3 regions of the Cellulomonas sp. NPDC055163 genome follow, and region 2 is predicted to be linked to each of the others. Evidence: riboswitches for the same ligand, from Rfam matches in the RefSeq annotation. Region 2 holds a riboswitch; each other region holds the start of a gene.
What was found. A riboswitch is a leader RNA that binds a small molecule or an ion and turns the genes downstream of it on or off. The one in region 2 is predicted to bind cyclic di-GMP.
Positions count from the first base shown of each region.

Region 1: linked by a shared signal. The riboswitch ahead of ACWFNE_RS07850 (BldC family transcriptional regulator) and the one ahead of ACWFNE_RS01190 (hypothetical protein) in region 2 are both predicted to bind cyclic di-GMP.
Region 3: linked by a shared signal. The riboswitch ahead of ACWFNE_RS14840 (hypothetical protein) and the one ahead of ACWFNE_RS01190 (hypothetical protein) in region 2 are both predicted to bind cyclic di-GMP.

Region 1 covers NZ_JBSGSU010000003.1:353,262-362,925, forward strand. Annotated here, with positions in the region: gene ACWFNE_RS07835 (lytic polysaccharide monooxygenase) at 1-92, opposite strand, end outside; gene ACWFNE_RS07840 (DUF2231 domain-containing protein) at 321-842, opposite strand; gene ACWFNE_RS07845 (EAL domain-containing protein) at 932-4,333, opposite strand; cyclic di-GMP riboswitch class I at 4,943-5,017, shown strand; gene ACWFNE_RS07850 (BldC family transcriptional regulator) at 5,076-5,264, shown strand; gene def (peptide deformylase) at 5,530-6,015, shown strand; gene ACWFNE_RS07860 (DUF3145 domain-containing protein) at 6,286-6,786, shown strand; gene fabF (beta-ketoacyl-ACP synthase II) at 6,984-8,231, opposite strand; gene ACWFNE_RS07870 (acyl carrier protein) at 8,453-8,701, opposite strand; gene ACWFNE_RS07875 (beta-ketoacyl-ACP synthase III) at 8,839-9,664, opposite strand, start outside.
Region 2 covers NZ_JBSGSU010000001.1:262,101-271,764, reverse strand. Annotated here, with positions in the region: gene ACWFNE_RS01200 (bifunctional 3'-5' exonuclease/DNA polymerase) at 105-1,781, shown strand; gene ACWFNE_RS01195 (PQQ-dependent sugar dehydrogenase) at 1,917-4,436, shown strand; gene ACWFNE_RS01190 (hypothetical protein) at 4,452-6,545, opposite strand; cyclic di-GMP riboswitch class I at 6,594-6,668, opposite strand; gene ACWFNE_RS01185 (glycosyl hydrolase) at 7,238-8,719, shown strand; gene ACWFNE_RS01180 (HNH endonuclease) at 9,003-9,386, shown strand; gene ACWFNE_RS01175 (hypothetical protein) at 9,435-9,664, opposite strand, start outside.
Region 3 covers NZ_JBSGSU010000007.1:81,850-91,513, forward strand. Annotated here, with positions in the region: gene ACWFNE_RS14825 (LysR family transcriptional regulator ArgP) at 1-94, opposite strand, end outside; gene ACWFNE_RS14830 (LysE/ArgO family amino acid transporter) at 193-807, shown strand; gene ACWFNE_RS14835 (SGNH/GDSL hydrolase family protein) at 922-1,488, shown strand; cyclic di-GMP riboswitch class I at 1,812-1,886, shown strand; gene ACWFNE_RS14840 (hypothetical protein) at 1,901-2,863, shown strand; gene cysK (cysteine synthase A) at 3,401-4,336, shown strand; gene epsC (serine O-acetyltransferase EpsC) at 4,339-4,923, shown strand; gene ACWFNE_RS14855 (LLM class F420-dependent oxidoreductase) at 5,040-6,068, shown strand; gene ACWFNE_RS14860 (ABC transporter ATP-binding protein) at 6,584-7,438, shown strand; gene ACWFNE_RS14865 (aliphatic sulfonate ABC transporter substrate-binding protein) at 7,493-8,542, shown strand; gene ACWFNE_RS14870 (ABC transporter permease) at 8,663-9,625, shown strand; gene acs (acetate--CoA ligase) at 9,622-9,664, shown strand, end outside.

The DNA of each region.
Region 1 (9,664 bases), on a different contig from region 2:
GGCGGGGCCATGACCGCGACCGCGACGAAGGGCGCGACCAGGGCGAGGGGGAGTGCGAGGGCGAGCCTGCGCAGACGGGGGCGTACGGACATGCATCCTCCAGGTGCTCGGGTGAGCGGACCGGAGCGGGACGGCGAGGGGCGCCGCACCTCACGCGGGACGCACGCACCACGATGTGCCGACGTGCCCCGCGACGGTGCTCCCAGCTCCTGGGCCGGTTCGCTCTCGACCGTCACACGGGCCCCGAGGGAGCGGAAGAACCCGAAGCGTTTATGCGACCGAGCCCGGCCGCGCCCGCGCCGACGCACGCCGCGAGACTGTCAGCCCTTCGGCGCCTGCGCCTGGAAGCCCTCGGCCTGCGTGCCCTCGTCGGCGACGCGCACTCCGTACCGGTAGGCGAGCTTGCCGCCCAGCCAGCCCGACGCACCGAGGGTCGCCAGCGCGATGAGCGAGAGGACGAGCGGCACCGTGCTGATCGCGTCGCCGTCCTCGCCCTGTCGCAGCCCGAGGTTCACGGCGTAGAGCACGACGACGACGACGTTCAGCGTCATGTGCGTGAGCGCGGTGCGGTGCGCCTTGGTCCGCTGCGGGATCGTCATGAGGTCGAGGAACCCGACGACGGCGGCGAGCAGCGCCCCGACGATGCCGATGCCGATGAGCCACGTCGCGCCGGTGACGAACGCGGAGCCGTCGGTCGTGATGCGGGAGACGAGGTCGAACACCAGGCTCGCGACCCAGGCACCGATCGGCACCGTGACGAGGATCGGGTGGAACGGGTGACCGTACGGGCCGGCGAGGGCGTTGCGCGGCTGCTTGGCGCGGGAGGGCGAGCTGGTCGTCACGAGCGTCTCCTTGGGTCCCGGTGGTGCGTCACGCCGAGTATCGCCCGGGGTGGCACGCCCCGCAGGGGGAGCGACCGCGTCGCGGGAGGTCAGCGGCTCCCGGTCCCGGACGCCTCGACCGGCTCCGACCCGAGCGCGTGCCCGAGCAGCGCGCCGGCCTCGGCTCCGGGGAGCGCCCGCGCGTACAGCCAGCCCTGGGCGTTCGCGCAGCCCATCGACCGCAGCCGGTCCGCCTGCGAGGGCGTCTCGACGCACTCGGCGACGACCTCGAGCCCGAGCACCCGGCCCATCTCGACGATGATCCGCACGAGCTCGGTGGTCTGCTCGACGACCTCGAGCTCGCGGATGAACGCGCCGTCGATCTTGAGCGCGTCGACGGGGAACGTCCGCAGCGCGTTGAGGGAGGACTGCCCGGTCCCGAAGTCGTCGATGTGCAGCCGCACGCCGAGCGCCCTCAGGTCCGTCATCACCTTCCGCGCGACGGCGGGGTCCGCCATGATCACCGACTCGGTGATCTCGAGGATCAGGCTGTGCGCGGGCACCCCGTGCCGGGCGAGCGAGTCGGTCACGGTCCGCAGCAGGGCGGGCGCCCAGAACTCGCGGTGCGAGAGGTTGACGGCGACCGCGACCGGTCCCGGGTAGTCCTGGGACCAGGCGGCGACCTGCCGGCACACCTCGTCGACGACCCAGCTGCCGAGCGTCACGATCGTGGCGTTGTCCTCCATGGCGGCCAGGAAGTCCCCCGGCAGCAGGAGCCCGCGCTCGGGGTGCTCCCAGCGCACGAGCGCCTCGAAGTGCTCGAGACCCGACCCGTCGAGCGGCACGACCGGCTGGTAGTGCACCACGAACTCGCTGCGGGCGAGGGCGGTGCGCAGCTCGCCGCGGGCCCGCAGGCGGACCGTGGCGCGCACGTGCATCGTCGGGTCGAACACCGACGCGGAGCCGCGCTCGCTGCCCTTGGCGTCGTACATCGCGATGTCCGCGTCGCGCAGCACGTCCTCGGGGTCCGTGTACTCCCCGGACGACGTGGCGACCCCGACGCTCGCGGTGACCTCGACCTCGTGACCGGCGAGCTCGACGGGTGCGGAGATCCGCTCCTGGATGCGCTGCGCGATCGCGAGCAGCTCGTCGGGCTCGGGCTCGGACAGCAGGACCGCGAACTCGTCCCCGCCGAAGCGCGCAGCCGTGTCGACCGCGCGGACCTGCGTGCGCAGCCGCTCCGCGACGGCGAGCAGGAGCTGGTCACCCATGAGGTGGCCGAGCGAGTCGTTGACGAGCTTGAACCCGTCGAGGTCGAAGAACAGCACGGCGAACCTCGAGCCGGGGTCGCGGCGGTGCTGCTCGACCGCGGCCGTGAGGCGCTCGAGGAAGAGCCGCCGGTTCGGCAGCCCGGTCAGGTGGTCGTAGAGGGCGGCCGCGCGCAGGCGCTCCTCGAGCTCCTTGCGGGGGTGGATGTCGCTGAGGGAGCCGACGAGCCGGGCCGCGCGTCCCGAGGGCCCGGTCGCGACGCCGAGGCCGCGGCTGAGCAGCCAGTGGTAGGTCCCGTCGGGCCGTCGCACGCGGTACTCGACCTCGACGGGGACCTCGGGTGAGTCGAGCGCCTGCGCGAACGAGGCGCGCACGCGCTCCTGGTCCTGCGGGTGGGTCACCTCGGTCCAGCGCTCCATGCGTGCGGGCGCGTCGGGGTCGAGCCCGAGGAGCTGACGCCCCCGGGGTGAGACGTACATGGCGCGCGTCCCGAGGTCGAGCTCCCAGAGGCCGTCGTTCGCGGCGCGCGCGGCGTGCGCGTACCGGGCCTCGCTCGCGCGTGCGCTGAGTGCGAGCTCCTCGCCCTCGAGCACCGAGCCCAGGAGCGTGGCCCAGTGGTGGTACGCCTCGTGGCTCGACCGGGAGTTCACGACGCCGAGGACGGCGAGCAGACCCCAGCGCCGGGCCGGGGTCCGGACCGGGACGACGAGGCACACCTCTCCCTGCGCGCCGTCGGCGGCCCCGACGAGGTCCGACGGCGGGAACCTGCGCCAGTCGAGCTCCGCGCCGACGTGGTGGTCGAGGAGCCCGTCCGGGTCGTGCACGCCCGCGAGCCGCAGCGGCGCACCGGGTGCGGCGTCGTCCCACAGCGCGAGCAGTCCCGCGCGCGAGTGGGTCTGCGCCAGCCAGCCGAGCCCGCGTGCCGCGTCCGCGTCCGCGCGGAGCAGCGCCGCCGCGACGTCGGACCCCTCGAGCACGTGGTCCGCGAGGGCGTGCGCCCGCTGCACCGACCCGTGGTTCTGCAGCCGCCAGAGCGCCGCGGCGACCCGGCTCAGCGCGGCGGGGTGCGGGCTCGCGCCGGCGGCGGTCCCCGTGCTCATGAGCCGCTGGACGTGCTCGGTGAGCACCGAGGTGACCCGGTGCAGCGCGTCGTCGCCGGGCGCGGAGCCGCGCATCAGCGCGAGCAGCCCGTCGACGTGCGCGTCGGTCAGGTCGTCGCCGAGCCGCAGGAGGCGCTCGAGATCGACGGCGAGTGCCGCCGTCGCGTCGGGAGCCACGGTGCCGGGGTGCCGCCCGGCGAGCAGCGTCGACAGGGTGCGGTGGAGGTCCTCGGGCTGCACGGGCACGACCGCGGCGCGGGACGCCGGTGCCGGACGCGAGGTCAGGACGTCGTCGCGGCACCCGCACGAGCCGCGCGGGACGACCACGGTGGCCGCCGCGACGTGGCTGCCCGCGGGCACGTGCTCACCGCGCAGGGCGCGCATGACGAGCGAGCCGGCCAGCGCACCGACCTCGTCGAACCGCTGGTGCACGCTCGACAGGCTCGGGGTCGCGTACGCACCGTGCTCGACGTTGTCGAACGCGAGGACCGCGACGTCCTCGGGCACGCGCACGCCCGCGGCGGCGAGCCCGCGGATGAGTCCGATGGCGTTGTGCCCGGACGCGGTGACGACCGCGTCGGGCCGCTCGGGGCGGCGGAGCAGCTCCCGGGCGGCGTCCTCGCCCGCGGCCTCCGACCAGTCCCGCGCCACGACGAGCAGCTCGTCACTCGGGGCGAGCCCGTGGGTGGTGAGCGCGTCGCGGTACGCGAGGTGACGCTCGTGGTAGTCGTACTGCCGCAGGTCCCCGACGAAGCCGATCCGGCTGTGCCCGTGCGCGCGCAGGTGCTCGACGGCCTCGTGGATCCCGCCGTGGTTGTCCGGCAGCGCGACGGGCGCCTCGACGCCGTCGACCCGCTGGCTCGTGAGCACGACGGGCTTGCCGAGCTCGAGCATCCGCGCGAGGAAGGCCGCGCTCGCGCTCAGGGCGATCGTGACGACCGCGTCGGCCTCGTCCCACGCCACGGACAGCGCGGTCTCGCCGACGACCGTCTCGTCGAGCTCGGGCTCCTCCGGTGCGGTCTGGGCCACGACGACGCGACCGCCCTGCGCGGTGACCTCCCGCACCAGCCCCGCCAGCAGCTCACCGTGGTAGAACCCGCCGATGTGGCGCGCGAGCGCGAGGACGGTCCAGGTGTGCGGCACGTGACTCCTCCGGGTGCGAGCCACGTGTGGGCTCCTCGGGAGGACCATCGGCACGTACGGGGGTGACTTGAGCGGAGAGCCGCAGGTCAGGGGCCGTGCGGGGGGCTTGGGCGGCCCGGTGCGGACGCGCGGGGACCGGTCGTTCGGCGACCGCGCGGCCGGCGGCTGGGGCGGGCGACCCGTCCCGGTGGCGGCGGGGGGAAGCGGCGGGGGGGGGTGACGCGGCCAGGGGACAAAGCGGATGGTGACGCGGCCGGGCGTGACGTGCGTCTCTGCGGCGCGGGAGTGCGCGGACAGCGTTCGGGCGCCTCACCCGCACAAGATGAGGCGCCCGTCACCCGCCGTGGTCACCTGGCGACCCGCCCCGCTCGCGCCTGGGCGTTGGGTCAAGGGTAGGACGAATCGGCCAGGAGGGCGAGAGATCGTCACGGATACGTCTGCTCCGGCCCAACGCGGGCCCGCGTTGCGGTCAGGATGCGCGCCGATACGCGCCGTGTTATAGGCGCCGTCGAAGCGCGTCGATTCACCCGAACGGCCCCCAGGCCGGGTCGTTTCACCCTCGGGGGGTTGTTGCGAAGTTGTCCGGGTTCATGCATAGTTGAGGACGTCAGCGAGAAACGGCAAACCCGCCGCAAGGTGGGGACGCAAAGCCACGGGGCCTCAGGGGTCAGCCGAGCTACCGAACGACAGGAGAGTTGCCATCATGGCCATCACCACCCCCAACCGTTCCGAGTCCACCTCGATGCCGGGCGCTCTGCTCACCCCGGGTGAGGTCGCAGCGATGTTCCGGGTCGACCCGAAGACCGTCACGCGCTGGGCGCAGGCCGGCAAGCTCTCGGCCGTCCGGACGCTCGGTGGGCACCGCCGCTTCCACGAGAACGAGGTCCGCCAGCTCCTCACGGGCGTTCCGCAGCAGCGTTCCGACGTCTGATCGCTCGGCCGCGCGTCGCGCACAGCCTTCTCGCCGAAAGGCCCGGGGAATATCCCCGGGCCTTTTGTCGTGCACCCGTCCCATTCACGTGACCTGGGCCACGTCGATGCGCGGGCGTTGTTGGTGAACCGCGGAGGTGCAGGCGGCACGGGCGCGGGGGAGCGAGGACGGCGGCGGGCCGGAGGGGAGCACCGGGCCGCACGGTGTCCACCCCCGACCGCCGGAGTGCCCGAGTCGGACAGCCCCGCATGAAACAATCGTGGGCATGGCGATGAGAGAGATCCGCACGGTCGGCGACCCGGTCCTGCGCACCCCCTGCGACCCGATCACGACCGTCGACGACCGGGTGCGCTCGCTCGTGACGGACCTGCTCGAGACCGTCGACCACGAAGGTCGGGCCGGCCTCGCCGCCAACCAGATCGGCGTCGGGCTCCGCGCCTTCTCGTGGAACATCGACGACGAGATCGGCTACGTGCTCAACCCGCGCATCGTCGAGCTGTCCGAGGACTACCAGGACGGCGACGAGGGATGCCTCTCGGTGCCCGGCCTCTGGTACCCGACGAAGCGCGCCTGGTACGCGCGCGTCGTGGGCGAGGACCTCGACGGTCATGAGGTCGTCGTCGAGGGGACCGAGCTCATGGCTCGCTGCCTGCAGCACGAGGTGGACCACCTCGACGGGTACCTCTACCTCGACCGGCTCGAGCGGTCGGTGCGCAAGAAGGCGATGCGCGCGATCCGCGACCAGCTCTGACACCGGTCGCGGCGCCGGGCGGGTGCGCCGGGCCCGGGGCAGGCCCGGCGTCGCCGCCGCGGTCCCGGTCCGTGATCCCGACCTATCGGGGCGAACCGTGACCGAACGCCCGGCGGGCCGGTGCACGTCCGGGTGGCGGGGCCGGATTCGCTGGCGTCCGGGCGACCGGATCATGCATGCTGTCACCAGCACGCCGCGAGGCCGTGGTGCACTCCGTTCGCGGGACGAGGTCGTTGGGGAAGACGAACCTCGAGCCGTCAGGAGGGCGACATGGCAGGTGCGATCACCCGCGGTGTACTTTTCGTGCACTCAGCGCCACGTGCGCTCTGCCCCCACATGGAGTGGGCGGCAGGCAACGTGCTGGGCACACGCGTGTCCCTGGACTGGACGCCGCAGCCCGCGGCGCCGGGGATGTACCGGGCGGAGCTGTCTTGGCAGGGTGCCCAGGGGACGGGCGCGCGCCTGGCCTCGGCGCTGCGCGGGTGGACCCACCTGCGCTACGAGGTGACCGAGGAGTCGAGCCACGGCACCGACGGCTCCCGCTGGAGCCACACGCCCGAGCTCGGCATCTTCCACGCCCAGACCGACGTGCACGGCAACGTCGTCGTACCCGAGGACCGCATCCGCGCGGCCCTCGTGCACGCGGCCGACCCGGCTCGTCTGCGCGCCGAGCTCGACCTCGCGCTCGGGCAGGCGTGGGACGACGAGCTCGAGCCGTTCCGCTACGCCGGTGCCGGCGCGCCCGTGCGCTGGCTGCACCGGGTCGGCTGAACCGCCGGCGACGGCTGCCACGCCCCCGACGGCAGACCCGTCGGTCCCGGCTCACCCGCTCGCGACGGCCGACCGGCCGACAACGGCTGGGCCGCGACGCCGGCGGCGCCACGCACGACGACGCCCGGTCGCCGCACCCTCACGGGTCGCGGCTGCCGGGCGTCGTCGTGTGCTGTCAGGCCGTCGTCGTGTGCGGGTCAGGCCGTCGTCACCACGAGGGCGACGTTGTGGCCACCGAAGCCGAACGAGTTGTTGATCGCGGCGAGCTGCCCCTCGGCAGGCAGAGCCCGCGCGGTGTCGCGCACCAGGTCGAGCACGAGCTCCGGGTCCGGGTCCGTGACGTTGATGGTCGGGGGAGCCGTGCGCTCGTGGAGCGCGAGCACCGTGAAGATCGTCTCGAGCGCGCCGGCGCCGCCGAGCAGGTGACCCGTCATCGACTTCGTCGCCGAGAGCGCGACCTGGTCCGCGGCCGAGCCGAGCACGTCACGCACACCCCGAGCCTCGATGAGGTCGCCGACGACCGTCGACGTGGCGTGCGCGTTGACGTGCCGCACGTCCGCCGGGTCGATCCCGGCGTCGGAGAGGGCCGAGCGCATCGCGGAGATCTGACCGCGCCCCGACGGCTCGGGGGACGTCAGGTGGTAGCCGTCGGCGGACAGGCCGACGCCGGCGATCTTGGCGTAGACGCGCGCGCCTCGGGCGGCAGCGTGCTCGGCGCTCTCGAGCACCACGATGCCGGCACCCTCGCCGAGCACGAACCCGTCACGCCCGGTGTCGTACGGCCGGGACGCGGCGGCGGGGTCGTCGTTGCGCGTCGACAGCGTGCGCGACGCCGCGAACGCCGCGAGCGGCATGGGGTGGATCGCGGCCTCGGTGCCACCGGCCACGACGACGTCGGCGCGACCCGAGCGGATCATCTCGACGGCGTACCCGATCGCCTCGGCGCCCGACGCGCACGCCGAGACCAGCGCGTGCGCGCCGGCGCGGGCGCCGAGCTCGAGCTCGACGTACGCGGCGGGGGAGTTCGGCATGAGCATCGGCACGGTCATGGGCAGGACGCGGCGCCCGCCCTTCTCCCGCAGCGTGTCCCACGCGTCGAGCGTCGTCCAGATGCCGCCGATGCCCGAGGACACGACGGTGCCCAGGCGCTCGGGGTCGACCTCGGGGCTGCCCGCGTCGGCCCAGGCCTCGCGCGAGGCGATGATCGCGTACTGCGCCGAGGGGTCCATGCGCTTGATCTCGGGGCGGGACAGGACCGCGTCGGGCGCGACCTTGAGCTGCGCCGCGAAGCTCACGGCGATCTCGTACCGCTCCGCCCAGTCGTTCGAGAGCGGGCGCGCGCCGGACTCGCCCGCGAGGGCGGCCTGCCAGGTGCTCGGGACGTCACCACCGAGGGGAGTGGTGGCGCCGAGGCCGGTGACGACGACGTCGGTGACGGGGCTCATGGGTGCTCCAGTTCGGGGCGGTGGCGGGAGGGACGTCCGGGCGCCCGGCCCGGGCGGGTGGTGCGCCGTGGGTGGGCCGGGCGGCCGGCTGCGTCGTGCTGCGTCCTCGGGGGAGCGCGGACCGGGGGCGTTCAGGTGAACGGCGCCCGGTCGGGCTGTGCTCGGCCGGTGGTGCGGGCCGAGCGGTGCTCAGCCGGCGGGGTGCCGGCCGAGCGGCGGGCTCAGGACTGGGCGCCCGAGATGAACGAGACCGCGTCGCCGACCGTAACGAGGTTCTTGACCTCGTCGTCGGGGATGCGCACGTCGAACTTCTCCTCGGCGAGGGTGACGATCGTCATCATCGACAGCGAGTCGATGTCGAGGTCGTCGGTGAAGGACTTCTCGGGCAGGACGGAGTCGGTGGGAAGGCCCGTCTCCTCGCTGACGATCTCGGCCAGTCCGGCCAGGATCTCCTGCTCGCTGTGCGCCATCGGTGTCTCCTTGGTTGGGTGCTGCTGGGACGTGCTGGGGGTGCTGCTGAACTGTGCACGGTACCGCCGTGCGGCGGACCCGCGGTCGGGCCGGTCGCGTGTCGGGAGCCCCGTGGGGGCGGCTCCCCGCGCCGGGATCAGGGCAGGACGACGACCTGCGCGGCGTACACGAGCCCCGCGCCGAAGCCGATCTGCAGCGCGATGTCCCCGCTCTTGACCTGGCCCTCCCGGAGCAGGCGCTCGGTCGCGAGCGGGATCGAGGCCGCCGACGTGTTGCCCATGTCGGCGATGTCCCGGCCGACCGCGACCGTGTCGGGGAGCTTGAGCTGCTTGATCATCTGGTCGATGATCCGCATGTTCGCCTGGTGGGGGATGAACGCGTCGAGGTCGTCGATCGTCAGCCCGGCGGCGGCCACGGCCTTCTGCGCGACGGGCGCCATCTGCCAGACGGCCCACTTGAAGACGCTCGCACCCTCCTGGCGCAGCGTCGGCCAGCCGTGCTCGCCCGCCTCCTGCCACGAGTGCGTCTGGCGGATGAGCTGCGCCTGCCCGCCGTCGGACCCCCAGACCGTCGGGCCGATGCCGGGGGTGTCGGAGGGGCCGATCACCACGGCGCCGGCGCCGTCGCCGAGCAGGAACGAGATGCTGCGGTCGGCCGGGTCGATGAAGTCGCTCATCTTCTCCGCGCCGATCACCAGCACGTTGCGCGCGGCGCCCGAGCGCACGAGCGCGTCGGCCTGGCCGACGCCGTAGCAGTACCCGGCGCACGCGGCGGAGATGTCGTACGCCGCGGCGGGTGTCGCGCCGACCCGGTCCGCGACGATCGCCGCGCCCGCGGGCGTCTGGTGGAAGTAGGTGACCGTCGACAGGATGACCGCGTCGATGTCCGCGCCCGTGAGCCCCGCGTTCGCGATCGCCTCGCGGGCCGCCTCCTCGGCGAGGTCGAGCACGTCCGTGTCCGCC
Region 2 (9,664 bases):
ACTGCCGGTGCGTCGACGTCCGCCGCGACGTGGGCTACCTGAGCCGCCGCGGCCTGCGCCGGGAGCCCGACGGTGCGTGTGGGCGGGGGCCGCAAGAATGGACCGTGTCCTTCGTGCTGCTGACCGACGACCCGGCGCGCCGGGACTCCGTCGTGCTGCAGGACGTCTCGTCCGACGGCGAGCCGGGAGCGCAGGTCCGCGTCGCGGCGGCCGGGCTGCCCGCCGCCGTGCGCGACCGCGAGCGCGCCCCCGAGCCGCCGCGGTGGGTGTGGGACGACACCTCGCGCCGCTACCCGCCGCTGCTCGGCGCGGGGGTCCGCGTCGAGCGCTGCCACGACCTGCGCCTGTGCCACGCGATCCTGCGCGGCAGCGCGCTCAGCGCCGGCTCGGACCTCGCCCGCGCGCCGCGCGGACGCTGGGACGGGCTGCCGCCCGCGAGCGCCGACGCCCCGCGCGCGGTCGAGGTGAGCCTGTTCGACGACCCGCGCCAGCACGACGAGGCCCCGCTCGACGTGCTCGACGAGCTGCGCCGCCAGCTCGCCGCGGTCGCCGGTGCCGACGAGCCGGGCCGCCTGCGCCTGCTGCTCGCCGCGGAGTCGACGGGGGCGCTCATCGCCGCGGAGATGCGCCACGACGGCATGCCGTGGGACGTCGCCGAGCACGACGCGCTGCTGACCCGGCTGCTCGGGGAGCGTCCGCGCGGCGGCGGGCGGCCCGCGCGGCTCGAGGCGCTCGCGGACGAGGTCCGGGAGGGGCTCGGGCAGCCGTCGCTCAACCTCGACTCGCAGCCGGACCTGCTGCGCGGGCTGCGGCTCGCGGGGCTCGACGTGACGTCGACCCGGACGTACGAGATCCGGGCGCTCGACCACCCGGTGACGGCCCCGTTGCTCGAGTACAAGAAGCTCGCGCGCCTGCTGTCCGCGAACGGCTGGGCGTGGATGGAGGCGTGGGTGCACGGCGGGAGGTTCCGGCCCGACTACGTGCCGGGCGGCGTCGTCACGGGGCGCTGGGCGACGAGCGGCGGCGGTGCGCTGCAGCTGCCCGCGGTGGTCCGCGGTGCGGTGCGGGCCGACCCGGGGTGGCGGCTCGTCGTCGCCGACGCCGCGCAGCTCGAACCCCGGGTGCTCGCGGCGATGTCGGGCGACGCGGCGATGGCCGCCGCCGGGCGGCAGGCGGACCTCTACCAGGGCATCGTCGACGCGGGCATCGTCGAGACCCGGCAGCAGGCGAAGTACGCGATGCTCGGCGCGATCTACGGCGCCACCACGGGGGCGAGCGCCGTGGTGATGCCGCAGCTCACGCGGGCCTACCCGCGCGCGGTGGGGCTCGTCGAGGCGGCGGCCCGGGCGGGGGAGCGGGGCGAGGTGGTCTCGACGTGGCTCGGGCGCTCGTCGCCCCGACCCGACGCCGCCCGGCAGGCCGAGCTCGTAGCCGCCGCAGCGGAGGGCGCCGACGCCGAGGACGTCCGTGCGGCGCGGCGGCGGGGGCGCGACTGGGGGCGGTTCACGCGGAACTTCGTCGTCCAGGGCACGGCCGCGGAGTGGGCGCTGTGCTGGATGGCGGCGCTGCGCCGGCGGCTCCGCGGCATCGAGGGCCGGCCGCACCTCGTGTTCTTCCTGCACGACGAGGTGATGGTGCACTCCCCGGCCGGCGTGGCGGGCGAGGTCGCGGCCGCGGTGGCCGACTCCGCCGCCGAGGCCGGGCGGCTGCTGTTCGGGGACTCGCCGGTGGACTTCGCGCTGCAGGTCGCGGTCGTCGAGAGCTACGCGGAGGCGAAGTAGGCCGACCGCCGGGGCGCCTCGAGCGCGGGGGCCGCGGAGCCCGAACCGCTCCGGGTCGCCGATCTTTTGCGGGACCCGGGCCGCGAGGCCATGCTCGGAGCCTCGGAGGGGCGTCGACGGAGACGGGGGACCTCGATGAACCGCATGCGGCGCGTCGTGCCGGTCGTGGTGGGAGCACTGGTCGCGGCGGGGCTCACGGCCCTCGCGGGGGCGCCGGCGAGCGCAGCCACCGTGCCGGCAGGGTTCACGGACGCGCTCGTCGCGGACGTCGACAACCCGACGGCGATCGCGTTCACGGCGGACGGGCGCATGCTCGTCACGCAGCAGGCCGGGCGCCTGCGGGTGCGTACCGCGGCGGGTCAGCTGCTCGCGACCCCGGCGCTCGACCTGGCGGGCCGGATCTGCACCAACGGGGAGCGCGGCCTGCTGGGCGTCGCGGTCGACCCGGACCCGGCGACACGCGCGATCTACGTCTACTACACGGCTCGCGGCACGAGCTCGACGTGCCCGTCGAGCCAGGGGGCGAACCCGGCGGGTGCCCCGGTGAACCGCGTCTCCCGCTTCGTGCTGCGCGACGACAGCACCGTCGACCCGGCGAGCGAGCGCATCCTGCTCGACGGCATCACCTCGTCGGCGAACAACCACAACGCCGGTGACGTGCACGTCGGCAAGGACGGCTACCTGTACGTCTCGGTCGGCGACGGCGGCTGCGACTACGCGGGCGACAGCGGCTGCGGCGGCAACAACGACGCGGCGCGCGACCGGAACGTGCTGCTCGGCAAGATCTTGCGCGTCGACCGCACGTCCGGTGCTCCGGCGCCGGGCAACCCGTTCCTGGGCGCGGGCACCGCGAGCTGCCGGCTCGGCCCGGCCCCTGCGGGGACGATCTGCCAGGAGACGTTCGCGTGGGGCCTGCGCAACCCGTTCCGCTTCGCGTTCGACCCGGACGCCGCGGGCACGGTGTTCCACGTCAACGACGTCGGCCAGAACTCGTGGGAGGAGATCGACCTCGGGACCGCGGGCGCCGACTACGGGTGGCCGGTGCGTGAGGGGCACTGCGCGCAGACGGGCTCGACGACGAGCTGCGGCGGGCCGCTCCCCGCGGGGATGACCAACCCGGTCCACGACTACGGCCGCCCGACGGGCTGCGGCTCGATCACCGGCGGGGCGTTCGTGCCGAACGGTGCCTGGCCGGCCGCGTACGACTCGGCGTACCTGTTCGCGGACTACGTCTGCGGCAAGATCATGATGCTCGTCGGCGGCACCCGCACGGACCTGGCGACAGGGCTCGGCGGCGCGGTGCACCTGGAGTTCGGGCCGTACGCCGGCAGCCAGGCGCTGTACTACACGACCTACGCGAACGGCGGCGAGATCCGGCGGATCGCGTACACGGGCACGGCGAACCGCGTCCCGACGGCGGTCGTGTCGGCGTCCCCGGCGACCGGCGCGGCACCGCTCGCGACCACGCTCGACGGGTCGCGCAGCAGCGACCCCGACGGCGGCACGCTCACGTACCTGTGGTCGTTCGGGGACGGCACGGCCGACGCGACGACGACGAGCCCGACCGTCCGGCACACGTACGCGGCCGGCACGTGGACGGCGACGCTGCGCGTCCGGGACGCGGCCGGGGGGACGTCCGCCCCCGTGACCGTGCGGATCAGCTCGGGGAACACCGCGCCGACCGCGACGATCACCTCGCCGGCGGCGGGCGCGACGTTCACGGTCGGCGGCACCTACCGCCTGAGCGGCTCGGGGGCGGACGCCCAGGACGGCACGCTGCCCGCGTCGCGGCTCAGCTGGACGATCGTGCGGGTTCACGACCAGCACACGCACCCGTTCCTCGGGCCCGTGACCGGCAACGACGTCTCGTTCGTCGCGCCGGGGCCCGAGGACCTCGCTGCCGCGGCCAACAGCTACCTGCGGGTCAGCCTGACCGCGACGGACACGCAGGGCGTCACCACGACCGTCACGCGCGACCTCCAGCCGCAGAAGGTCGCCGTGACGCTCGCGACCTCGCCCGCCGGCCGGACGCTCACCGTCAACGGGCAGGCCGTCACGGGGCCGACGACGCTGACCTCGTGGGCAGGCTTCGACCTGCGGCTCGGTGTGCCGGCGCAGGCCGACGCGCAGGGCGCCCCGTACGTGCTCGACCGCTGGTCGGACGGCTCGACCGCGGCCGACCGGGTCTGGCGGACCCCCGCGACGGCGACGACCCTGACGGCGACCCTCACCCAGCGCGGGCTGCTCGGCACGTACTTCGACAACGCCGACCTCACCGGCACGACGGTCACCCGGGTCGACCCGACGGTCGGCTTCCGCTGGGGTGCCGCCGCGCCCGTCGCCGGGATCGGTGCGGACACGTTCTCGGTGCGGTGGACCGGCTCGGTCGTGCCCCGCTACACCCAGACGTACACGTTCGCGACGACGAGCGACGACGGCGTCCGGCTGTGGGTCGACGGGCGGCTCGTCATCGACCAGTGGACGCGGCACGCACCGCGCGTCGACACCGGGACCGTCGCGCTGACCGCGGGGCGGGCCGTCCCCGTGCGGCTCGAGTACTTCGACGACCGGCTCGACGCGACCATCCAGCTGCGCTGGTCGAGCGCGTCGCAGGCGTCCGAGATCGTGCCGGCGAGCCAGCTGCGGCCCCGCTGAGCCCGCTGACCCTGCTCAGCGCGGCGTCGTGAACGAGCGCACCGGCCCGTACAGCGTGCCCAGCGAGTTCCGCGCGACGACCCGGTAGTAGTACGTCGTGCGCGGGGCCAGCCCCGTCACGACGTCGCTCGCGATCGTCTTCTCGTACGTGAGCGCGGTCAGCGTCGTCGCCGGCGAGGACGCGCCGAGCGCGGTCGTCGGGCCCCACTCGATCCAGGCCGTCGTCGTGAGCCGGTGCGGGTGCACCTGCGCCTTGAACGTCGTCGACGTCGCCGTCGAGCTCGCGGTGAACTGGTTCGACGACGTCGGCGCGCCCGCGGTCTCGAAGGTCCGGGTCAGCTCGGTGGTGCCGGCCGGCGACGTGAGGGTCGCCTTCCAGTAGTACGTCGTGCCCGGTTGGAGCCCGGCGACGGGCTGGCTCGTGGTCTTCACGTAGGAGACGGCCGGCACGGCGACCGTCGAGTCGCCCCCGAGGTACTCGAGCGTCCGCCCGTACTGGAAGCGCACGCTGCCCGCGTACCCGTGCAGGTCGACCCAGGCGTAGAGCGACGCCGAGGTGTCTGTGACGTCCTTCTGGTCGAGCGTCCCCGTCGGCGGCTCCGCCGCGGTGATCGCGACGGAGTCGGTGCTCGTGCCGCCCGCCGTGTCGGTCACCGTGAGGCGCGCGCTGCGGTCGCCCGGCCCGTACACGTGCGTGAGCGCCGCCGGCGGCGCCCCCGCGCCGCTCTCCGTGGTCCCGTCGCCGTACGCGAGCGACCAGCTCGCGAGGTGCTCGCCGGCGCCACCGCCGGCGCCCGACGAGCGGGACGCGTCGAACGTGACCGTGAGGGGCGCCGTCCCGTGCGTCGTCGACGTCTGCAGGAACGCCGACGCCCGCGTGTGCGCCGCGGGGGAGTCGGCGACGTCCGCGAACGCCTCGAGCGCGCTCTGCGTCGAGTCGACGAACCACGAGCAGCTGCCGTGGTGGTGGAAGTACAGGACCGCCGTGACCTCGGGCCACGACTCGAGGGTCGCCATCGACTCGCGCAGCCACGCGGCCTTGCGGCCGGGCACCGCGGGGTCCTCGACCGAGCCCCACTCCGCGATCACGAGCGGCTTGCCGTGCGCCTGCCCGAACGCCCGGAACGCCGACGCGGCGCGCGACATCGACGACCACGCCGCCTGCCCGTTCGACGAGCACCCGAACCAGTTGTAGGCGTCGAGCGCGACCTGGTCGACGACGTCGTCGCCGGGGTAGAGCGCGTCGGCGCTCACCGCCGCGGAGGGCGCGAAGGGCGTCGGCGTCACGATCCACGTCCACACGGCGTTGGTCACGCCCTGCGCGCGGAACACCTCGACGTAGTGGCGGAACGCGGCACGGTAGTCGGCCGGGTCGCCGAAGCCGGGGGAGTAGTCGGGCTCGTGCTGGAACGACACGTACATCGGGACGCGCAGCGCCTTGACGGCCTGGGCGTGCTGGACGATCTGCGCGTCGTGGGCGCCGCTCGCGACCGCGACCCACGAGATCTTGGTGCCGTCGATCCGCTTCGAGGACACCGAGAGCAGCGGCGTGCGGCCGCGCTGGACGGTCGTCGCCAGCGGCGTCGACGGCAGCTCGTCCCACAGGGCGTACCAGCGGTGCACGTCGAGCTTGCGCCCGATGCCGGCCTCGAACGCCGAGACGGCGGCGTCGACGCTCGCGTGGGTGCCCTTCGCGACCGACGCCCCGAACAGCAGGCCGTCGTCGGGGGTCAGGGCGTCCTCGGCCCAGTCGTTCGCGGCCCCGGGCCGGGGCGACGCGTCGGGGGTGGGCTCGGTGGACGGCCAGGGGGTGGGGCTGAGCGTCGGCTCCGGCGTCGGGCCGGGCGTCGGCTCGGCGGTGGGTCCGGGCGTGGGCAGGGCCGTCGGCGTCGGCGTCGGGCTCGGCGTCGGCGAGGGCGTGGGCGACGCCGTGGGGCTCGGCTCGACGACCTGGCGGCTGGCGGCGGCTGACGGCGCCACTGCGGCGGCCGTGAGCAGCCCCGCGAGAGCAGCGGTGGCCAGGACCGCGCGTGCGGTGCGGCGACGAGCGGCACCGGTCGCGCCGGAGCGGGTGGCGCGGGCTCGGGTGGTGGAGCTGGGCGCGGGCACGGCACGGCCCTGCCCCGGGAGGCGGCGTTGCACGGGGATCCCCTGTCGTTCGGCAGCCTGGCGGACCGCGTGGGCCCCATGGCTTTGCGTCGCTGCCTTGCGGCAGGTTTGCCTTTTCGTGGACTCGACGAGCGTACGTCCGCTGATCGTGTTAATCCAGTCCCAGAAAGCGGACCAATGCGACGCTGGTGCGCACCGGCCGTGACTGGCGTGCACCCGGGCAATTCGGATATACGACCGTGATCCGTGCAGGGTTCTTGCTCTTTCGAGTGATTCCTGTGCACCATGAGGGCCTACCGCACAGGGCTTCCGGGGGGAACCGAGTTCGGGGCCGCACGCCGGCGCCGAGGTTGGGCCGTCTGGCGCGGTCGCCGCCGCACGACCGGGCAGGGCGACCCGGCACGGAAACACCCCCACGGCCCCGGTAGCCCGCGACGACGCTGTCTCTCACCCATCGTCGCAGGTCAGCACGGTGTCACCGTGCTGGAGCAGGACACGCACAGCGACACGGACGTCGCGCTCCGGCACGGCCGGGACCCCGGGAGGGGCTCCACGGCGATGTCGAACGCGACGGCCGCACACCCGTGCGACTGCGCTCACGCCCGACGAGCACCCGTGCTCACGACCCGCACGCAGTCCGGACAGCATTCCCGGGCGCGCCGTGAAGACCATCGCCGTGGAGGCACCCGCAGATGTTTTCCGACTATCCGTTCAAGTTCACGCGCCGCCATCGCGTGCTCGCTTCTGTGATCACCGTCTCACTTCTTGCGGTCGGCGCCGTCGCGCTGCTGTCGCCGCAGGGTCAGTACGTGTGGAACGGGCCGAGCGCGACCGAGGTCGCCCTCCAGACGGAGCAGGCGCGCTCGCGCGACCTCAGCTCCCAGCTCGAGGAGATGGAGGCGAAGCTCACCGCGCCGCGCCCCCAGGCCGGTGACAAGGTCCAGCTCGCTCGCGCGGAGGACCTGAAGAAGCAGATCACCGAGCTCGAGGCGAAGCTCGAGCAGACGCAGCAGGAGCTGGGCCGCGCCGAGTCCGAGGCCGCGAAGCAGCAGGACGCCGCGAACCTCGTCAACGGCACGCTCAAGGCTACGCGCGAGCGCCAGAACGCCGCGAGCAAGGTCACCACGGCGCAGATCGCGGACCTGAAGAAGCAGCTCGGCGAGCTCAACTACAAGGTGCAGAACCCCAAGGGCTACCAGGCACCGCCGGTCACCGCGTCGATGACCAAGGCGGACATCGTCGCGGCGAGCCAGCTGTTCGGCCTCTACACGACGCAGAGCCCGTTCGACTACGGCGAGTTCAACGGCGTGCAGGCTGCCGTGAACCGCAACGCCGACGTCAGCGGCTACTTCCAGTCGTGGGACACCGACTTCCGCCCGGACGCCGTCCAGGAGGCGTGGAGCCGCGGCCAGATCCCGCTGCTCACCTGGGAGAGCCAGAGCCAGGTCGGCGCGATCTCCGCGGAGGCGCCGGAGTACTCGCTCGGCTCGATCATCAACGGCAAGCACGACGAGTACCTGCGCAAGTACGCCCGCGACATCGCCGCGACCGGCCTCCCGCTCGTCCTGCGCTTCAACCACGAGATGAACGGGACCTGGTACCCGTGGTCCGAGGTCCGTGGGTGGGACGGCAAGGGCATCAACGGGAACAAGAGGGGCGAGTACGTGCAGATGTGGCGGCACGTGCACGACATCTTCACCCAGGAGGGCGCGAACCAGTACGTCGCGTGGCTCTGGGCCCCGAACCGCGTCAACAAGATCCCGAGCCAGCCGGACCCGGTCGCCTTCTACCCCGGTGACGAGTACGTCGACTGGATCGGCATGTCGGGCTACTACCGCCCGGGCGACCCGCAGCCGACGTTCGACGACACGTACGGCCAGACGCTCCCGCTGCTCCGCGCCGCGGCCCCGGAGAAGCCGATCTTCCTCGCGGAGATCGGGGCGACCGAGGAGGGCGGCAACAAGGCGAAGTGGATCACGAGCCTGTTCGAGGGCATCGGCCGCCCGGAGAACGCCGACATCATCGGCATCGGCTGGTTCAGCCTGGCCGTCACCTCCGGTGGCGAGGGCGAGGGGCGCACCACGAACGACTGGCGGCTCGACTCGTCCGGCCCGTCGATGCGGGCCGCCGAGGCGGGGCTCGCGGCGACCGGGTTCGGCAAGCCGCGCGACTGACGCCGGCGAGCCCCCTGCCGCAGACCGACGGGGGCCCGCCGCGCACGACCAGCACCACCGCACGACCCAGGGCCGCCCGGTCCGGCACGCGAGCAGCGCGCCGGGCCGGGCGGTCCGTCGTCGTCCCCGGCTCCTCACCAGCGGCACCCGAGGGCGCGTCGCCGGGCGGCCCGACCGGGCGCCGGTGGCGGGGCCTGACTGGGCGCCGGTGGCGGGGCGGGCGGGTGGCAGGTGGTGACGTCCCGGCCCTGCGGAGGTCGGGGCCGCCCCGTAGCGTCGGCCCATGACCGTCGAGGGCCGGCACCAGCCGGGGGCCGCCGAGCGGCTGCGCCTCGCGATCGACCGGGACGGCGCGCACTGCGTGTGGTGCGGCCGGCCGTTCACCGGGCTGGTCGCACCGACCCGGGAGCACCTCGTGCCGCGGGCCAAGGGTGGGCCGTCGTGGCTCGAGAACGAGGTCGCGGCGTGCCGCCGGTGCAACGCCGAACGGGGTCACCGGTCGGCGGTCGAGTGGCTCGAGGAGTGCGAGCGGCGCGGCTGGGACCCGGACGCCGCGGCCGTCGAACGCTCCCTGACGGCGCTGCTCGACGCGATCGCGCGCCGCGGCGGCAACCGCCGGGCCCGGCTGTACGCGGACGCGCAGCGCCGCCGGCTCCGGCGCCGCTGAGCCCGCCGCCGCGCCCACCAGGGCGTCGAGGGTCCGGAGGTCTGCGGCTCAGCGGCTCGAGCTCGTCACCGTCGCACGCGCGCCGGCCGGCGCCGGTGCCTCCCCGGGACCCAGCAGCGCGACCGCGACCGACGCGGCGACGATGACCGTGAGCGCCCACAGCAGCAGCGCGCGGTGCGCGCTGAGGACGGCCGCCACCACGCCGAAGGACAGCCCCCAGAGCCAGAGCTCGACGACACCGCCACTGAGGGCGCCGTCCGCGTACCGCAGGAGCGCGA
Region 3 (9,664 bases), on a different contig from region 2:
ACGGCGTCACGTTCAGCGCCCGCGCCGCGCCCTCGAAGCTCCCCTCGTCGACGACGGCCGCGAGCGCCTTGAGCTGAGCCGGGTCGAGGTCCATGAAGCGATGCTAACGATGCGTGCGTAACATTCGCTGGTCTGCACTTGCCGCGCTGCCTACGGTCGAGCCATGCGCTCACCGCTCCCCCGGACCTGCCCGTGACCGGCTCCGCTCCCGCCGACGCCCTCGTCGGGCTCGTCACGGGCCTCGGTCTCATCGTCGCGATCGGCGCGCAGAACGCGTTCGTGCTCCGGCAGGGCCTGCGCCGCGAGCACGTGCTCGGGGTCGTGCTCGTCTGCGCGCTCGCCGACGCCGCGCTGGTGACCGCCGGCGTCGCCGGACTGGGACCGGTGCTGACCGCGCACGAGACCGTCATGACGGCCGTGCGGTACGGCGGTGCGGCGTTCCTCGGCTGGTTCGCGGTGAGCGCCGCACGCCGCGCGCTGCGGCCCGCGACCCTGCAGCCCGCCGGGGACGACGTGCCGGGCGGACGTGCCCGCGTGCTGCTCACGTGCGCCGCCCTGACGTTCCTCAACCCGCACGTGTACCTCGACACCGTGGTGCTGCTCGGCTCGGTCGCGCACCAGCAGGACCGCCCGTGGGCCTTCGCCGCGGGGGCGGTCGCCGCGAGCATCGGCTGGTTCGTCACCCTCGGCTTCGGAGCCGGGCGGCTCGCGCCGCTCTTCGCCCGCCCGCGCGCCTGGCAGGTCCTCGACGGGCTCGTCGCGGTCGTGATGGCGACGCTCGCGGTCACGCTCGTCATCGGCAGCTGACCGGGTTGTCCGTCCCGGGCGCGTGTGCTGCAGTTCGGGGCATGACGCTTCTCGAGGCGGGCGACCGCATCCTGCTCACCGGCGACTCCATCACCGACGGCGGGCGCGACCGCCGTGACCCGGCGAGCCTCGGGCACGGGTACGCGATGGTCGTCGCGGCGCTCGCCGGCGCTCGCCGGCGCACGCCGGCCCGACCTGGGGCTCACGTTCCTCAACCGCGGGATCGGCGGCGACACCGCCCACCAGCTGCGCGACCGCTGGGAGACGGATGCGCTCGCGCTCGAGCCGACCGTCGTCTCGGTGCTCGTCGGGATCAACGACACGTGGCGCCGCTACGACTCGGGGCGCGCGACCTCGATCGACGCGTACGAGGAGGACTACCGCGCAGTGCTCGACTCCGCGCGCGACCGGCTCGGCGCGCGGCTCGTGCTCGTCGAGCCGTTCGTCGTGCCCGTCGAGGAGGCGCAGCACCGCTGGCGCGAGGACCTCGACCCGCGCATCGGGGTCGTCCGGAGGCTCGCCGCCGAGTTCCGCGCGACGCTCGTGCCGGCCGACGGGCTGTTCGCCGCGGCCGCCGTGCGCACGACCCCGGCCGCCTGGGCGTACGACGGCGTGCACCCGACACCCGCCGGGCACGGCCTGCTCGCCGAGGCGTGGCTCGACGCCGTCGGGCTCGACTGAGCACCTGGCGCAGTGCACCGGCGGCGGAGCACCCGCACCACCCCTGCGGGTGCACCCGTACGTGAATGCGACGCATGCACCCCTTTGCGGGAGAAACGGATATCTCGGGCGCGTCCGCGCCATGCCCGGGCGCCGGTCCGGAACTCGTCGAAAACAACGCCTTCTGCCGCATTCTCGCGCCCGTGACCTGCAGGATCGCCCCGGTCCGCCCGCGCCGTTATCACCGGCGCACGAGCCCCGCCGTCCGAACGACACCTTTTCACCCGGCTGCCGGGTGCTGTGACTCTTGTCGGGAACCGCTACGACCGCATACGGTCCTCCTGTCCACGAAAAGGCAAAGCTGCCGCGAGGCAGTGACGCAAAGCCATGGGACCCACGAGGTTCGCCAGGCTGCCGAACGACGGAGAATCCAGTGCTCAATGCAGTCCGTAGCTTCCGCGCGCCCATCGACGCCGCGGCCGGTCGTGACGACCGCCGCACGTCCCGCCGCCGGGCCCGCTCGCTCGCCCTCGTCGCCGGCCTCAGCGTCGCCGCGACGCTCGCCGCGACGGTCCCCGCCTCGGCCGCCGGTGTCGCACCCAGCGCGCTCGACATCCCGCTCCTGAGCAACGCCGGCTCCACCACCACGGGCGTCCCGGCCGGGACGGTCCTCACGGTCGTCACGGGCGACCTGGTCGTCACCACGCCGGGCGCGGTCGTCGACGCGGTCGACGTCCGCGGCTTCATCAAGATCAAGGCGCCGAACGTCACGATCAAGCGCTCGATCGTCCGCGGCCGCCCGATCACCGGCAGCTTCGGGCTCATCACGAACGACGCCGGCGTCTACCCCTTCACGGTCGAGGACAGCGAGCTGATCGCGACCGAAGCCTCGCCGTGGATCAACGGGATCATCGGCCACAACTTCACGGTGCGACGCACCGAGATCGCGAACGTCATCGACTCGGTCCACATCACCGGCTCGAACGTGCTCGTCGAGAGCTCGTGGCTGCACGCGAACCTGTTCTACGCCCAGGACCCGAACCAGAAGGGCGGCCCGAGCCACGCCGACAGCGTCCAGATCCAGGGCGGGTCGAACATCAGGATCGTGCGCAACAACATCGAGGGCGCGTACTCCTCGGCCGTCCAGACGACGCAGGACCGCGCCGCGGTCTCCGACCTGACCATCCGCGACAACCGCATCGGCGGCGGCGGGTGCACCGTCAACGTGGCGTACGGCAGCCGCCCGGCGATCGCCGGCCTGGCCGTGGCCAACAACGTCTTCCGGCTCGACACCCGGCACACGCGCTGCGCGCTCATCGCCCCCAGCACGAACACGATCGCGAACGTCGACAACTACTTCACGGACGGCGCGACGGTGAAGATCTCGCGCGGCTGACGCCACGGGAGCAGAGCCCGTCGCGGACGGGCGCTCGACGCGAGCGGTGCACGGGCCTCCCGTGCACCGCTCGCGTGCGTCGTGGCACCGGCGCAGGTGATGTCCCGAGCCTCGGGCATGCTTTGCACCGCGGGGACGTTGTCGATAGCGTCAGCGCGTCCATGACCGACCGGGAGGAGAGGTGACCGTGCTGCTCCGCGCGAACGTCACCACCCCGGTCCCGTGCGGCGCCGTGTGCGCCGGGCCCCACCGGGTCGCCCTCGCCAGCTGTCGCTGTCACTAGAGCGCTGGCCGCTCCCGCTGCCCTCGCAGCCGGAGGCCCGCACGGGCACACCCCCCGCGCCAGCGCTCGCCCCTCGCGCCGCACCGGTCACCCCCCGGCGCTCGGCGGTCCTCCGGCAGCGCGCCCCGCGCGGCGCCGAGGGGGACGACGAGCCCCCGGCACGGCGCGCGACCCAGGAGCCGTCCCGGGCCCCCGCCCCGCCCCACCTCCCCCACCCCGCCACGCACCCGTGGCCCCGCACAGACGAGGACGACATGGCCCGCATCTACGACGACGCGACGCAGCTCATCGGCAACACCCCGCTGGTCCGCATCAACAAGCTGACCGAGGGCGCCGGCGCCACGGTGGTCGGCAAGCTCGAGTTCTACAACCCCGCGAGCTCGGTCAAGGACCGCATCGGCGTCGCGATCATCGACGCGGCCGAGGCGTCCGGCGAGCTCCCCGCCGGCGGCACCATCGTCGAGGCGACCAGCGGCAACACCGGCATCGCGCTCGCGTTCGTCGGCGCGGCCCGCGGCTACGACGTGGTCCTCACGATGCCCGAGACGATGTCGAAGGAGCGCCGCGCGCTGCTGCGTGCGTACGGCGCCGAGCTCATCCTGACCCCCGGCTCCGAGGGCATGAAGGGTGCGGTCAACCGTGCGAACGAGATCGCCGCGGAGCGCCCGGGCGCCGTGCTCGCGCGCCAGTTCGCGAACGCCGCCAACCCGGCGATCCACCGCGCGACGACCGCCGAGGAGATCTGGGCCGACACGGACGGCAAGATCGACATCTTCGTGGCCGGCATCGGCACGGGCGGGACCATCACGGGCGTCGGTCAGGTGCTCAAGGAGCGCAACCCCGACATCCAGGTCATCGCGGTCGAGCCGGCGGAGTCGCCGATCCTCAACGGCGGCCAGCCCGGCCCGCACAAGATCCAGGGCCTCGGCGCGAACTTCGTCCCGGAGATCCTCGACACGTCGGTCTACGACGAGGTGTTCGACGTCAACGCGGAGACGGCCGTCGAGTGGGCGCGCCGTGCGGCGAAGGAGGAGGGCCTGCTCGTCGGGATCTCGTCCGGCGCCGCGCTGTACGCCGCCGTGGAGGTCGCGAAGCGTCCCGAGAACGCGGGCAAGCTCATCGTCACCGTGATCCCGTCGTTCGGCGAGCGCTACCTGACGTCGATCCTCTACGCCGACCTGCTGGACTGACCGTGCCGTCGCTCACCCGCTTCCTCGGTGTCCTGCGCGAGGACCTCGACGTCGCGCGGCGCCGGGACCCCGCGGCCCGCTCCGTCGTCGAGGTCGCCCTCGGGTACCCGGGGGTGCACGCGGTGTGGGCGTACCGGCTGTTCCACCGCATGTGGCGTGAGCCCGGCCTGAGGCTGCCCGCGCGCCTGCTCTCGCAGGCGACGCGGGCGGCCACCGGCATCGAGATCCACCCGGGCGCGCGGCTCGGGCGCCGCCTGTTCATCGACCACGGCATGGGCGTCGTGATCGGCGAGACGGCGGTCGTGGGCGACGACGTCGTGCTGTTCCACGGCGCGACGCTCGGTGGCCGCACGATGCGGGTCGGCAAGCGGCACCCGACGCTCGGGAACGACGTCGTCGTGGGCGCGGGCGCCAAGATCCTGGGCCCGGTCTGGATCGGCGACGGAGCGCAGATCGGCGCGAACGCGGTCGTGGTCAAGGACGTGCCGGCGGGCTCGGTCGCCGTCGGGGTCCCGGCCGAGGTCCGGCGCCGGCCCGCGGCGTGGACGACCGAGGAGATCGTGGACGACCCCGCCATCTACATCTGACGGCTCCCCGGTCGTTCCCGACCACGCTCGCGGTGCACCTGACCTGGACGGTCACGACCTGACAGACTCCTCCCGGGCGCGACGAGGCGCCCGCACGAGGCAGGGACGAGGGCGCGATGCGACTGGGTTACCACACGGGCTACTGGTCGGCGGGTCCGCCGCAGGGCGCGCAGGAGGCCGTGCTCGCGGCCGAGCAGCTCGGGTTCGACTCGGTGTGGACCGCGGAGGCGTACGGGTCGGACGCCCTGACCCCGCTCGCCTGGTGGGGAGCCCGGACGTCGCGCGTCCGGCTCGGCACCGCGATCGCGCAGATCTCGGCACGCACCCCCACCGCGGCCGCGATGGCCGCGCTCACGCTCGACCACCTGTCCGGTGGGCGCTTCACGCTCGGCCTCGGGGCGTCCGGGCCGCAGGTCGTCGAGGGCTGGTACGGCCAGCCGTACCCACGCCCGCTGGCCCGCACGCGCGAGTACGTCGACGTGGTCAGGCAGGTGCTCGCCCGTGAGGCGCCGGTGACGTACGACGGGGCGTTCTACCAGCTCCCGCTCCAGGGCGGCGCCGGCCTCGGCAAGGCGCTGCGCTCGACGGTGCACCCGCTGCGCGCGGACCTGCCGGTCCACCTCGCCGCGGAAGGGCCCAAGAACGTCGCGCTGTCCGCCGAGATCGCGGACGGGTGGCTGCCGCTGTTCTACTCCCCGCGCATGGACGCGACCTACCGCGAGCTGCTGGCCGACGGCTTCGCGCGGCGCGGCGCGGGCGCGCGGCCCGCCGAGGAGTTCGAGGTGACCGCGACGGTGCCCGTCGTGCTGGACGACGACGTCGAGCGTGCGGCCGACCAGGTGCGGCCGTTCATCGCGCTGTACGCGGGCGGCATGGGCGCCAAGGGCGCGAACTTCCATCGCGACGTGCTGGACCGGCTCGGCTACGCGGACGCGTGCGACGAGATCCAGGCGCACTTCCTCGCCGGCGACCGCACCCGTGCGACGGCGGCGGTGCCGCTCGAGCTCGTGCAGGACGTCGCGCTCGTCGGACCTGCGGAGGAGATCCGGGGCCGGCTGCCGTCGTGGCAGAGCACCGCGATCACCACGCTGCTCGTGCAGGCGGACCCCAGCACGCTCCCGCGGATCGCCGCTCTGCTCGCCTGACCTGCGCCGACGCGCAGCACTGCGGAGCAGGCCCAAGGCCGACCGTCGCCGGGACGTCGGAGCGACCGCGGCCCCGGCTCGCCGCAGCCACCTCCGCCGCACGACGCCGTCGACCCGTCACGGCCCCTCGCGACGCCACCCGAGCGGGTGACGTCCGCAGCGGCATGCCTCGACCGGGTTGGCCCCGGCCCCCCGAGGGCGCTACTGTCGGGCCGTTCCCACTGTGTGAACAAGGTGTCCCAGAGTGTGGACACCTGACGGCGACGAGAGGCAGGCACATGGCGCACCGCACCCTGCCCGTCCCGTCGCGCGTCGTCGCGACGAGCTGTCGCGCGTGCTGTTGTCCGCAGCCGCACCTCAGCCGCGCCTGACGGGTCCGCCCGCCCAGACCCTCCCCGGTCCCCGACCGGACGCGCCCGCCGGTGCACCCACAGCCCGCAGCTCTCCAGCACGCGCGCACCCGGCCGGCGCCCAGCCCCGCCCCGGAGCCCGCGCCCGACTCCCCCAGGACGGCCATGGCCCTGACCTCTCCCCTCGCGAGCCGCACCCCCGGCTCCACGGGCGCCCACCCCGTCGCGCTGCGCGGCGTCGGCCGGACGTTCCCGACCGCCGCGGGGCCGCGCGTCGTGCTCCACGACGTCGAGCTCGAGCTCCCCGCGAGCGAGATCGTCGCGATCATCGGTCCCTCGGGCTGCGGCAAGTCGACGCTGCTGCGCCAGGTCGCCGGGCTCGACGTGCCGGACACCGGCGAGATCCTGCTCGACGGCAGCCCAGTCGCCGGGGTCGACACCCGCACCGCCGTGGCCTTCCAGGAGCCGCGCCTGCTGCCCTGGCGCACGCTCAGCCAGAACGTCGCGCTCGGCCTCCCGCGCGGCACGGAGCGGGCCGCCGGAGCCCGCCGCGTCGCCGAGCTGCTCGAGCTCGTGGGGCTCGCGTCGTCCGCGGGGCTGCGGCCCCGACAGGTCTCGGGCGGGATGGCGCAGCGCGCGTCCCTCGCCCGGGCGCTCGCCCGCAACCCCGGCGTGCTCCTCCTCGACGAGCCGTTCGGCGCGCTGGACGCCCTCACCCGGCTCAAGATGCAGGACCTCCTCCTCGAGATCCACGCCGCGGAGCCGACGACCGTGCTGCTCGTGACGCACGACGTCGAGGAGGCCCTCTACCTCGCCGACCGGGTCGTGCTGCTCACGACGCTGGCCGCCGCGGAGCCCGGGACCGGCTCCGTCCGCTCCGTCATCCGGGTGCCCGGTGACCGCCCGCGCGACCGCGCCGACCACGTGCTCGCCGAGCTGCGCGCCGAGCTCCTCGAGGGCCTCGGGGTGCCGACGCACCACCGCAGCCCCGACGACCCGGACCTGCACCACTCCATCTGACCTTCGCTCCCCCACCCGCGCCGTCCCCCCGGCGCACCACCCGAGAGAGAGACCATGAAGATCCGTACCGCACTGCCCGCCGCCGCCCTCGTCACCGTGCTGGCCACGAGCGTGCTGAGCGGCTGCGTCGCGGGCGAGGGCGCCGCCGCCGAGCCCGACGACGCGGCCACGCCCGCAGCCGACGCCGGCTGGAGCGACACCGAGCTCACCCTCGACTTCGCGACCTACAACCCGCTCAGCCTCGTCATCAAGGAGCAGGGCTGGATCGAGGAGACCCTCGGTGACGACGTGACCGTCACCTGGGTCCAGTCGGCCGGCTCGAACAAGGCCAACGAGGCGCTGCGTGCCGGTGCCGTCGACGTCGGCTCGACCGCCGGCTCCGCAGCCCTGCTCGCGCGCGCCAACGGCTCGCCGATCAAGGTCATCGACATCTACTCCCAGCCGGAGTGGGCGGCCATCGTCGTGCCCGCGGGCTCGGACATCACCGACGTGAAGCAGCTCGCCGGCAAGTCCGTCGCCGCGACCAAGGGCACCGACCCGTACTTCTTCCTGCTCCAGTCGCTCGACGAGGCCGGCGTCCCGCTCGCCGACGTCGAGGTGCAGAACCTCCAGCACGCCGACGGCAAGGCCGCGCTCGAGAACGGCAGCGTCCAGGCGTGGTCCGGCCTCGACCCGCTCATGGCCGCGAGCGAGGCGACCGCGGGCTCGAAGCTGATCTACCGCAACATCGACTTCAACACCTACGGCTTCCTCAACGCGACCGAGGAGTTCCTCACCGAGAACCCCGACCTCGCGCAGGTCGTCGTCGACGCGTACGAGAAGGCACGGGCGTGGGCGCAGGAGAACCCCGAGGAGGTCGCCGCGATCCTCGCCGAGGTCGCCGCGATCGACCCGGCCGTCGCCACGACGGTCATCACCGAGCGCACCAACCTCGCCGTCGACCCGGTCCCCGGCGACGCGCAGCGTGAGGTGCTCGAGGTCGTCGGCCCGATCTTCGTCGAGTCCGGCGACGTCGCGAGCCAGGACCTCATCGACGACGCGCTCGAGGCGCTCCTCGAGCCGGCGTTCGCCGAGAAGGCCGACCCGAGCACGATCGCGGACTGAGCTTCCGTGCCGGTCCCCTGCGCCGCCCCGTGCGGCGCAGGGGCCGGCGGGGACGACCCGCCCTCGCGACCTCCGGGCCGCACACCGCACCACTTCGCACCCGCACCACCTGGAGCACTCATGACGATCCCCGGCAGCCTCGGGGCCGGACCGGTGACCGACGACGAGGGCCGCGTCCGCGCGGGCCTGAACCCGTTCGCGTCGTCCCCCACCGCGAACGAGTCGGACGGGGACCCCGCGGGCCGTGACCAGGCGGACGCGGGCTTGGCCATCGCGGGCGTGGCCGTCACGGGCGGCACCCCCGCCCGCGGCCACCGCCGCCCGGCGCTCTCGCACGCCTGGGTGCGTGCCGTCCTCGGTGCGGTGCTGCCGCTCACGCTGCTCGGCGTGTGGCACGTGGTGACCGCGGCGGAGCTCGTCCCGGCCTACCAGCTCCCGGCGCCCGCGTCGGTGTGGACCGCGGCGGTCGACCTCGCCGAGCGGGGGCAGCTCGGGCAGTTCACCGCGATCTCCACCCAGCGCGTGCTGCTCGGCTTCGCGATCGGCGGCAGCCTCGGCCTCCTGGTCGGGGCACTCGTCGGGCTCTCGCGCGTCGCGAGCGCCCTGCTCGCGCCCACGATCGGCGCCGTGCGCGCGGTTCCCTCGCTCGCGTGGATCCCGCTCCTGATCCTCTGGATGAAGATCGGCGAGGAGTCCAAGATCACGCTCATCGCGATCGGGGCGTTCTTCCCGGTCTACACGACCGTCGCTGCCGCGCTGCGCCACGTCGACCCCCACCTCGTCGAGGTCGGGCGCGCGTACGGCCTGCGCGCCGTCTCGCTCTTCAGCCGCGTGCAGCTGCCGGCGGTGCTGCCCTCGATGGTGTCGGGTCTGCGCCTCGCGCTCGCGCAGTCGTGGCTCTTCCTCGTCGCCGCGGAGCTCATCGCGTCGTCGATGGGCCTCGGGTTCCTGCTCATGGACTCGGGGAACAACGGCCGGATCGACCGGCTCCTGCTCGCGATCGTCCTGCTCGCCCTGCTCGGGAAGCTCACCGACTCGCTGATCGGCCTCGCCGAGAAGCACCTGCTCCGGAGGTGGTCGTGACGACCGGCACCGAGACCGTGACCACGCACGCCCGCGAGC